One region of the Streptomyces nanhaiensis genome, then DNA from elsewhere that is predicted to be linked to it. Evidence: riboswitches for the same ligand, from Rfam matches in the RefSeq annotation. Region 1 holds a riboswitch; the other holds the start of a gene.
What was found. Region 1 has a riboswitch for cyclic di-AMP ahead of ACLIYP_RS18155 (transglycosylase family protein). Riboswitches for the same ligand answer to the same signal wherever they lie in the genome.

Region 1 (4,551 bases):
CGGGGGCCCGGCGGGGCGGTCGGGGTCCGGGCCGGTTCCGGACCGCTCAGGGGCGCTGCCCGGCGGCGCCGGAGGCGTCCGCCGCGTCCACTCCGTCCCACAGGTGCCGGTACCAGGCCTGTTCGGCGGGACCGGACTCCGCGGTGCGGCGGGAGCGGGAGGCGCCCTCGCCGGTACGGCCGGACGTACCGCGCGGGAGGACGTAGCCGGTCTCGCCGGGGCGCACGTAGAGCAGGTGCTCGCGGATCATCCGCTCCACGTAGGCCGGGTCCTTCCAGCGGGCCTTCAGATCGCGCTTCTCCTCGACCCGGCCGCGCAGTTCCTCGACCAGGCGCCGCTGCTCCTCGATCTCCGCACGCTGCGAGACGTACTGCCGCATGGGGTAGGCCAGGGCGACCACGAGCGAGCACAGGACCAGGACGAGCAGTGCGGCACGGCCGGTCAGCCGGCTGCGGCGCGGGGCGCGCATCCGGCGGTTCTGGGCGCGGTAGACGCGCTCGGCCGCCTGTGTGCCCAGTGCCCTGAGCCTGGTCGCGGTGGAGAACCTGTCCCGTTCCGCGGCCACCTCGCCTCCCCTGCTGCCCTGTCGTCGCCGTGCCGTCGCGGTGCGCCGCCGTGTACCGCCGCGATGCCGCCGTGTACCGCCGCGATGCCGCCGCGTCCCCGCCACCGTACGGGACGGCGGCGGGGACGCGGTGACGGCGGGGCCGCTTCCCGCGGCCGTGCTCAGCGCTCCGCGGAGCGGCTGCGTTTACCGGTCCGCGGAGCGGAACCGCGGGAACGCCGAGCGTCCGGCGTACACCGCGGCGTCGTCGAGGATCTCCTCGATGCGCAGCAGCTGGTTGTACTTGGCGACGCGCTCGGAGCGGGCCGGGGCGCCGGTCTTGATCTGGCCGCAGTTGGTGGCGACGGCCAGGTCGGCGATGGTGACGTCCTCGGTCTCGCCGGAGCGGTGGGACATCATGCACTTGAAGCCGTTGCGCTGGGCCAGCTCGACGGCGTCCAGCGTCTCGGTCAGGGAGCCGATCTGGTTGACCTTGACCAGCAGGGCGTTGGCGGCGCCCTCCTCGATGCCGCGGGCCAGGCGCTCGGGGTTGGTGACGAACAGGTCGTCACCGACGAGCTGGACCTTGTCGCCCAGGCGCTCGGTGATGGTCTTCCAGCCGTCCCAGTCGTCCTCGAACAGCGGGTCCTCGATGGAGACCAGCGGGTACGCCTCGACCAGCTCGGCGTAGTAGTCGGTCATCTGGGCGGCGGTGCGCTCCTGGCCCTCGAAGACGTAGCGGCCGTCCTTGTGGAACTCGGAGGCGGCGACGTCCAGGGCGAGGGCGATGTCCTGGCCGGGGGTGTAGCCGGCCTGCCCGATCGCCTCCAGGATGAGGTCGAGCGCCTCGCGGTTGGAGCCGAGGTTCGGGGCGAAGCCGCCCTCGTCGCCCAGACCGGTGGAGAGCTCGCGCTCCTTCAGCACCTTCTTGAGGGTGTGGTAGACCTCGGTGCCCCAGCGCAGGGCCTCGGAGAAGGACTCGGCGCCGATCGGCGCGATCATGAACTCCTGGATGTCCACGTTGGAGTCGGCGTGCGATCCGCCGTTGAGGATGTTCATCATCGGCACCGGCAGCAGGTGCGCGTTCGGCCCGCCGAGGTAGCGGAACAGCGGCAGGTCGGACGCCTCGGAGGCGGCGTGGGCGACGGCCAGCGAGACGCCGAGGATGGCGTTGGCGCCGAGGGAGGACTTGTCCGGGGTGGCGTCCAGGTCGAACATCGCCTGGTCGATCAGGCGCTGCTCGGTGGCGTCGTATCCGACCAGCTCCGGGCCGATCTGCTCGATGACGGCGAGGACGGCCTTCTCGACGCCCTTGCCGCCGTAGCGGCTCTTGTCTCCGTCACGCAGCTCAAGGGCCTCGAAGGCGCCCGTGGAGGCGCCGGACGGAACGGCTGCACGACCGGTGCTGCCGTCGTCGAGGCCGACCTCGACCTCGACCGTGGGGTTGCCTCGCGAGTCGAGGATCTCGCGGGCCACTACGACGTCGATGGACGGCACGAGGGTCTCCTTCGTGTGTGTCGGGCGTGTGTGTCGGGTCTCAGTGCCCTGAGCCTATCCGGCCCGCGCACGCCACCTCGCCGACAGCCCGTGCCATACGGCGGAACGGAGGGTGAAATCGCAGCTCAGCGCGGGTGAGAGCATTTTGTTTCCAAATTGAATAAACCCGGTGCGGCGCGCCCTCCGCCGGGGGAGGTGACACACCGCACCGGGCTGGCGCCGCCGGGTGACGGGAGCGGCGCCGGGGCGGGCACAGCAGGGGATCAGACCCGGAGCTGCTGGCCGGGGAAGATCAGGTTGGGGTCGTCGCCGATGACGTCGGCGTTGTCCTGGTGGATCCGCTGCCAGGTGGTGCCGTGGGCGGCGGCGATGGCGCGCAGCGTGTCGCCGGACTTGACCGTGTAGCCGGACTCGGCGCCGTCCCGGTGGTCGTCCGCCCGCTCGGAGGCGCCCCGCGGCAGCGACCCGGACTGCTTCTGGGACTGCTCCTGCGACTGGCTCCGGTACTGGTTCCGCGGCTGAGGCTGCGAGCGGTCGCGCGACTCGGAGTACGTCCGCCCGGCGCCGGGGCCGACGGAGCGGCCGCCGCCCGGGTCCACCTCGGCCGCGGGCCCGTCGGCGGTGAGGCCGCCCTTCTCGGCGCAGGCCCAGGCGCGCGGCCCCTGCATGGCCAGCAGCCGCTCGGCCACGGCGATCTGCTGCTCCCTGGTGGCCAGATCGGCGCGCGGCGCGTACCGGGTGCCGCCGGCGGCCTCCCAGCTGGACTGGGAGAACTGCAGACCGCCGTAGTAGCCGTTGCCGGTGTTGATGGACCAGTCGCCGCCGGACTCGCACTGGGCCACCCGCTCCCAGGTGTCGACGGAGGCGGCCGAGGCGCCCGGCGCGCCCGCCACCGGAACGGCGATGGCGGCGCCCGCGGCGCCCGTCAGCGCGGCCGCGCGGACGGCTCTGGCGGTGCGGCTGTCGTGCCCCTTGCCGGTGAACAGCATGGACGTCCCTTGTCTCACCGACGCCTGCGAGGTGAGCTGTCGGGTTCGGGCAGTGAGCAAGCCCGGCCGTCCGGGGCGCGGAGCCCCGGGCGACTTCACCCCAAGCCGCCTCGGACCGTGCGGTCCTGGGCGGCGCCTACCTGGTTCCCCCGCTCCTGCCATCGGCGCTGACGCGACGACTGCCCACCGGCCGCCGGCAGGATTCGGCGCTGCGGTCGGTGGCACTCGCGGTGCGAGCGACACGACGGTAAGCACACCGGGGCATACGTCTCAAAGCATGTCAGAAACCCGCGGTTCACCCTTTCTGACGCCCGCACGGATGGAACCCGCAGGTCAGGTGAGGAGCGTTAGGCCGGACAGGAACGACACGCCGCAGTCGCCCGGGAGGGTCATCCCGCAGGGCCGTCCGCGCTCATCCGAGAGTGAGCTCCTGTCCCGGCAGGATCAGGTCCGGATCCTCGCCCACGACGTCCTTGTTGCTCTCGTACAGCCCGCTCCAGCCGCCCGGCACGCCGTGCTCCTGGGCGATCGTCACGAGCGAGTCCCCGGGGCGCACGAGGTAGCCCTCGTCCGTCCCGCGGGTGCCCAGACCGCTCACGGTGCCCGCCAGCGCGGGGCGCTCGGCGCGGGCGGAGCGGTCGGCGGCCTCCCCGGACCGCTCGTCGCCGGCGGCCTCCCGGCCCTCCGGCGCCCGGCTCTCCGCCCCGCGTTCCAGCTCCAGTTCGCGCGGGTCGCGCTCGCCGCGGTGCTTTCCGGTGCCCTCTCCCGCCTCGGCGCGGGCGCCGTCCTTCGCACCGCCGTCCTTCGCGCCCTCGTCCTCGGCGCCGTCCCGTGCAGTGCCGTCCTCCGCGGCGCCGCCCTTCGGGGCCTTCCGCTCGTCCCCGGCGCCGCCCTTCGCGCCGCCGGACCCGTCCTCGTCCTCGCCGGCGGCCGGGGACTCCTCCTCCGCGTCGCCGCCCGGCAGGACGCCGTCCAGGAGGCCCCCGCCGCTCCCGCCGTCCCGCGCGTCCTCCTCCGGCAGGAGGTTGCCCGGGTCGATGGCCGGGGCCTCGCCGGTGGTGTCGTGGCGCAGCCCGGCATTGACGCCGCAGGAGGGCCAGGCCTCCGGCCCCTGGTCGGCGAGGATCTTCTCGGCCACCGCGACCTGCTGGCTGCGGCTGGCGAGGTCGGGGCGCTCGGCGTACGACGTGCCGCCGTACTGCTCCCAGATCTCCTGGGTGAGCTGGAGGCCTCCGTAGTAGCCGTTGCCGGTGTCGGCGCTCCACAGGCCGCCGCTCTCGCACTGCGCGACCCGGTCCCAGGTGTCGAGGTCTGCCGCCTGCGCGCCCGCCGCCCCGAGCAGGGGGATGGCGAATCCCGCGCCGGTCACTCCTGCCGTGACGAAGATGGCGGGAGCCTGGCGGGGGCGGCGGTGTCTACCGTTCCCGGAAAGCATGTGTGGAGCCTCTCGTGCGTGGACAGATGACAAGGTCGAGCGGTTGACGGCTGAACGTAGCGTCACCGGGCCGATCATCACAAGTC
Region 2 (4,551 bases), on a different contig from region 1:
CCTTCAGGTGGACCGAGAACAGCACGCCCTCGGCCTTGGCGCGGGCTACCTGCTCCTTGAGGAACTCGCGCAGCGCGGCCACCCGCATGACGGCCGCGTCCACGACCTCGCCGGCGAGCACGGGTACGGACTCGCGCAGCACGGTGGTGGAGCCGTCGTCGCCCACCAGCTCGATGCGGAGGGCGCCGTCCTCGGCGAGGACCGCGGACTTCTCGGTGGAGCGGAAGTCGTCCACGCCCATGGTCGCGACGTTCGTCCTGGACTCGGGGGTCCAGGCGCCCATGCGGTGCGGGTGGGTCTTGGCGTAGTTCTTCACCGAGGCGGGGGCGCGGCGGTCGGAGTTGCCCTCGCGCAGCACCGGGTTGACGGCGCTTCCCTTGACCTTGTCGTAGCGGGCGCGGATCTCCCGCTCCTCGTCGGTCTTGGGGTCGTCGGGGTAGTCCGGCAGCGCGTAGCCCTTCTCCTGGAGCTCGGCGACGGCGGCCTTGAGCTGCGGGATGGAGGCCGAGATGTTCGGCAGCTTGATGATGTTGGCCTGGGGGGTCTTGGCCAGCTCGCCGAGCTCGGTGAGCGCGTCACCGATGCGCTGCTCCTCCTTGAGGTACTCGGGGAAGACCGCGATGATCCGCCCCGCCAGGGAGATGTCGCGGCTCTCCACGGCGACACCCGCCTTGGCGGCGTAGGCCCTGACCACCGGCAGGAACGAGTACGTCGCCAGGGCCGGGGCCTCGTCGGTCTGTGTGTAGATGATGGTCGAGTCAGTCACCGGGTGCTCCGCTCCACGTCTGCAACATTGCTCGACATCAAGATATCCCGTGGAGGGCCTCCCCCCGAAAGGGCCCCGCCCCTTGTGGCGGCGCGTTCGCGCCGCCACAAGGGGCGGGGATGCGGGGGCGGGGCCGCCGGGCCCGCGGGCCCGGCCGTCTCAGTAGGGCCCGTTGACGTTGTCGATCGAGCCGTAGCGGTCGGCCGCGTAGTTGCAGGCCGCGACGATGTTGGCGACCGGGTCGTACTGGCTGTTGGCCGTGCCCGGGACGTGGTAGGCGTCGAAGGTCGGCTTGATGACCTGGAGCAGGCCGATCGAGGGGGTGCCGCGCTGGGCGTTGATGTCCCAGTTGTTGATCGCGTTCGGGTTGCCGCCGGACTCGCGGATGATGTTGCGGTGGATGCCCTCGTAGGTGCCGGGGATGCCGTTGGCACGCATGATGTCCAGGGCCTCGCGGATCCAGCCGTCGAGGTTGTTCGCGTAGGCCTTCGGCGAGGCCTGGGGCACGGTCTTCTTGGCGGCCGGGCGGGTCTGTGTCCGGTCCGCGCGCTCCGGGGCGCGCTCCTGTCCGCCAGCGGAGGAACGGGCGGACAGGGCCAGTTCCTGGCCGGGGAAGATCAGGTGCGGGTTGCCGCCGACGATCTCGCGGTTGGCGTCGTAGACGGCCTGCCAGCCGCCCTCGACACCGTGGCTGGTGGCGATCGAGTGGAGGGTGTCGCCGGAGGCGACGGTGTGGGAGCCGGCGGTGGACCCGCGCTCTCCCCGGGGCTTCGCCGCGGACTTCGCCCCGGTCTCCGTCCCGGCTCTCACCTTGGACTCACCGCGCGTCTGGGTGGCGGTGCCGCCGGCCGGGGCGCCGGAGTCCCGGCCGAGCCCGGCCGCGGGTCCGCAGGTGGGCCAGGCTCCCGGCCCCTGGAGGGCGAGCAGCTTCTCGCCGGCGGCGATCTGCTCCTCCTTGGTGGCCAGGTCGGCGCGCGGCGCGTACTCGGTGCCGCCGGCGGCCTCCCAGCTGGACTGGGAGAACTGCAGTCCGCCGAAGTAGCCGTTGCCGGTGTTGATGGACCAGTTGCCGCCGGCCTCGCACTCGGCGACCTTCTCCCACACCTCGGTGGAGGCAGCGTTCGCGCTGCCGGCGGCGACCAGCGGCGCGGCGATGCCCGCGCCGCCGGCGGTGAGCGCGAGGGAGACGCGCGAGAACTGACGGGATATCAGGGGTGTGCGGGGGCGGCGGTGACGACCACGGGACATGGGTGTGCTTCCTCTCCCACGCCTGCGGGGTTAGCTGTCGGATTCGGGCTGGAGTTGCCCGGCCGTTCCCTTCGCGTCAGGGGCTTCGGGAATCGGCTTCACCCCAAGCCGGGCCGCCGAAGGCGCGGCACGGCGCGTATGTGGTTTCCCCGCTCCTGCCGTGGTCGGCTGCTGCCTCTCCCCGGCCGGGCGGCAGGACTCGGCGTCCCGGCGGTGGAGCCCCCACCATGGGCGGCGAAGGCCAGGCCACATAAACACAGGGAATTCACGGAAGACAAGGCGCCGGAAATCCGACGGCCCCTCACTTTGTCACCGATCCGACAAACATGGCCGCCGTGCGTGTCCGGCAACCGGCCGGAAACCGGGGCGCGGAGGGCGGCACACCCGTCAAAACGCTTTCCGGCCAGGAATTTCGGCCGCCGGCAATTAAGGATCTCAGCGGCGGGCACACGAGGAGCACGAAGGTGTGATTCCCGGCACACCTCCCGAACGACCAGTCCTTTATGGGGCGTTGTTCACGACAGGAGCCATTGGCGAACATGGCTGCCATAAGTTCCCCACCGGGGTTTTTCGCCTCAATGGCCAATTGGACATCTCATAGGCGTTTTGCCGGTTTTCCGGTGTGCCCGCGAGACGGGGCGGACAGCGGAAGCGGCCCCTCGCACGCCTTCACGCGAGGGGCCGCTTCCGCTGCGCGGTCCGGCTGCGGCCCGACGGCGGCCCGGTTCAGGCCGCCGTCCGGGGGCTCGGCGCCCGGTCGGTGGCGCCCGGTCCCGGACTCGGCGGGCCCGCCGGAGCGGCCGGAGGCGTTCCCCCTCGCTCGGCGCGGGCCGTCCGCGGGCGCCCGGCGCGGTGGGGGCCGCCGGTCTCGCGGACCCGCTTCCCCGCGTACGCTGCCGCGGCGCTCACCTTCCCCCCGTCCGCCCGGTCCCCGCGGTGGTGGCCGCTCCGGTACCGGCCGCCTCACCGAGGCCGGGGGCGACCGAGCCGTGGCCGTCCACGCCGAGGGCCACCTTCGTCCAGCCCGACTCCCGGCGGTCGAACGTCCGGTACGCCTCGACGGCGTCGGGGACCTCGGCCCAGCGGGTCAGCAGCGGGGTGGGGTCCAGTTCGCCGGAGGCGACCATGGACACCAGGCGGGGCAGGTAGCGGCGGTGGTTGCAGTTGCCCATCCGCAGGGTGAGGTTCTTCATGAACGCCTCGCCGAACGGATAGTGCTCCACCTGCGGCGGATAGACCCCGATGGTTCCGACGGTGCCGGCCTTGGCCGCCATCCGCACCGCCCAGCGGGCCGCCAGCGACGGCGCGTCGCCGGGGACCCAGGTGTCGCCGTCGGGCCGCTGCTCGGGGGCGACCTCGTCGCGCTCGCGGTCGAAATCCTGCGCCTGCCCGGCCAGGGCCTCGGCGGCCGGGCCGCGGGCGGGACGCTCGGCGTCGACGCCGACCGCGTCGACCACCCGGTCCACACCGATGCCGCCGGTCAGGTCCAGGACCGCCTCGACGGGTTCCTCGGCGTTGAAGTCGACCGTCTCGGCGTGCTGGTCGCGGGCCAGGTCCAGGCGGTCGGCAACGCCGTCCACCACGATGATCCGCCCGGCGCCCTGCAGCCGGGCGCAGGCGATCGCGGACTGGCCCACGGGGCCGGCGCCGAGGATCGCGACCGTGTCGCCGGAGCCGATCTCGGCCAGCCGCGCGCCGAACCACGCCGTGGGGTAGATGTCGGACAGCAGGATCGCCTGGGCGTCGTCGACGGTGTCCGGCAGCGGCACCAGCCCGACGTGGGCGTACGGGATCCGGGCGTACTCCGCCTGCAGCCCGTCCAGGCCGCCGGCGGCCTCGGGACCGCCGAAGAACACCGTGCCCGCCCGGCGCCCGCCGGGGTTGGCGTTGTCGCACTGGGCGTAGTAGCCGACCCGGCAGTAGCTGCACGTCCCGCAGGCGACCGTGGAGGGCACCACCACCCGGTCGCCCGGGCGGAAGTTCCGCACGCCCGCTCCGACCTCCTCCACGATTCCGACGGCCTCGTGGCCCAGGATCCGCCCCTCCTTCATGCCCGGCATCGTGCCGCGCACGAAGTGCAGGTCGGTCCCGCAGATCGCCGACGAGGTGATCCGCACGATCGCGTCGTACGGTTCGTGGATCTTCGGTTCCGGTACGTCCTCCACCCGGATGTCACCCACGCCGTGCCATACGACGGCCTTCATCAGCACTCACCCTTCCCTTCACGGGCCGGTCGCGTTCATCCGAACGGGTCGCGGGTGCCCGGGGCCCGCCGCCGGAAACCGCGGGCCCCGGGCCCCGGGCCCCCGGCCCGGGAGGGGTGTTACGCCGCCCGCCCCGGGGTACCGCGGACCGGGCACCGGCAGCCGGGCGGGCCGGGGCCCGCCCGCAGGCACCCGCGCGACCAGGGAGAGCACGGCGATGGCAGTCACCGGGGGTTCGGCCGACGGCACGGCGGCGCGAGAGGGCCGGGAGGCACAGGAGATGCGGAAGGTGCGGGAGATACGCGGCGAAGCCCTGCCGCTGACCGGCCCGCA

Region 2: another riboswitch for cyclic di-AMP. It lies ahead of ACLIYP_RS07630 (transglycosylase family protein); the one in region 1 lies ahead of ACLIYP_RS18155 (transglycosylase family protein).

What each region holds. Positions count from the first base shown of each region.
Region 1 is NZ_JBKJFM010000081.1:3,410-7,960, reverse strand. Features, by position in the region: gene ACLIYP_RS18165 (FtsB family cell division protein) at 47-565, opposite strand; gene eno (phosphopyruvate hydratase) at 752-2,041, opposite strand; gene ACLIYP_RS18155 (transglycosylase family protein) at 2,305-3,030, opposite strand; cyclic di-AMP (ydaO/yuaA leader) riboswitch at 3,037-3,207, opposite strand; gene ACLIYP_RS18150 (transglycosylase family protein) at 3,443-4,399, opposite strand.
Region 2 is NZ_JBKJFM010000018.1:35,538-40,088, forward strand. Features, by position in the region: gene ACLIYP_RS07625 (NADP-dependent isocitrate dehydrogenase) at 1-766, opposite strand, end outside; gene ACLIYP_RS07630 (transglycosylase family protein) at 926-2,014, opposite strand; cyclic di-AMP (ydaO/yuaA leader) riboswitch at 2,021-2,194, opposite strand; gene ACLIYP_RS07635 (zinc-dependent alcohol dehydrogenase) at 2,920-4,218, opposite strand; gene ACLIYP_RS07640 (erythromycin esterase family protein) at 4,436-4,551, shown strand, end outside.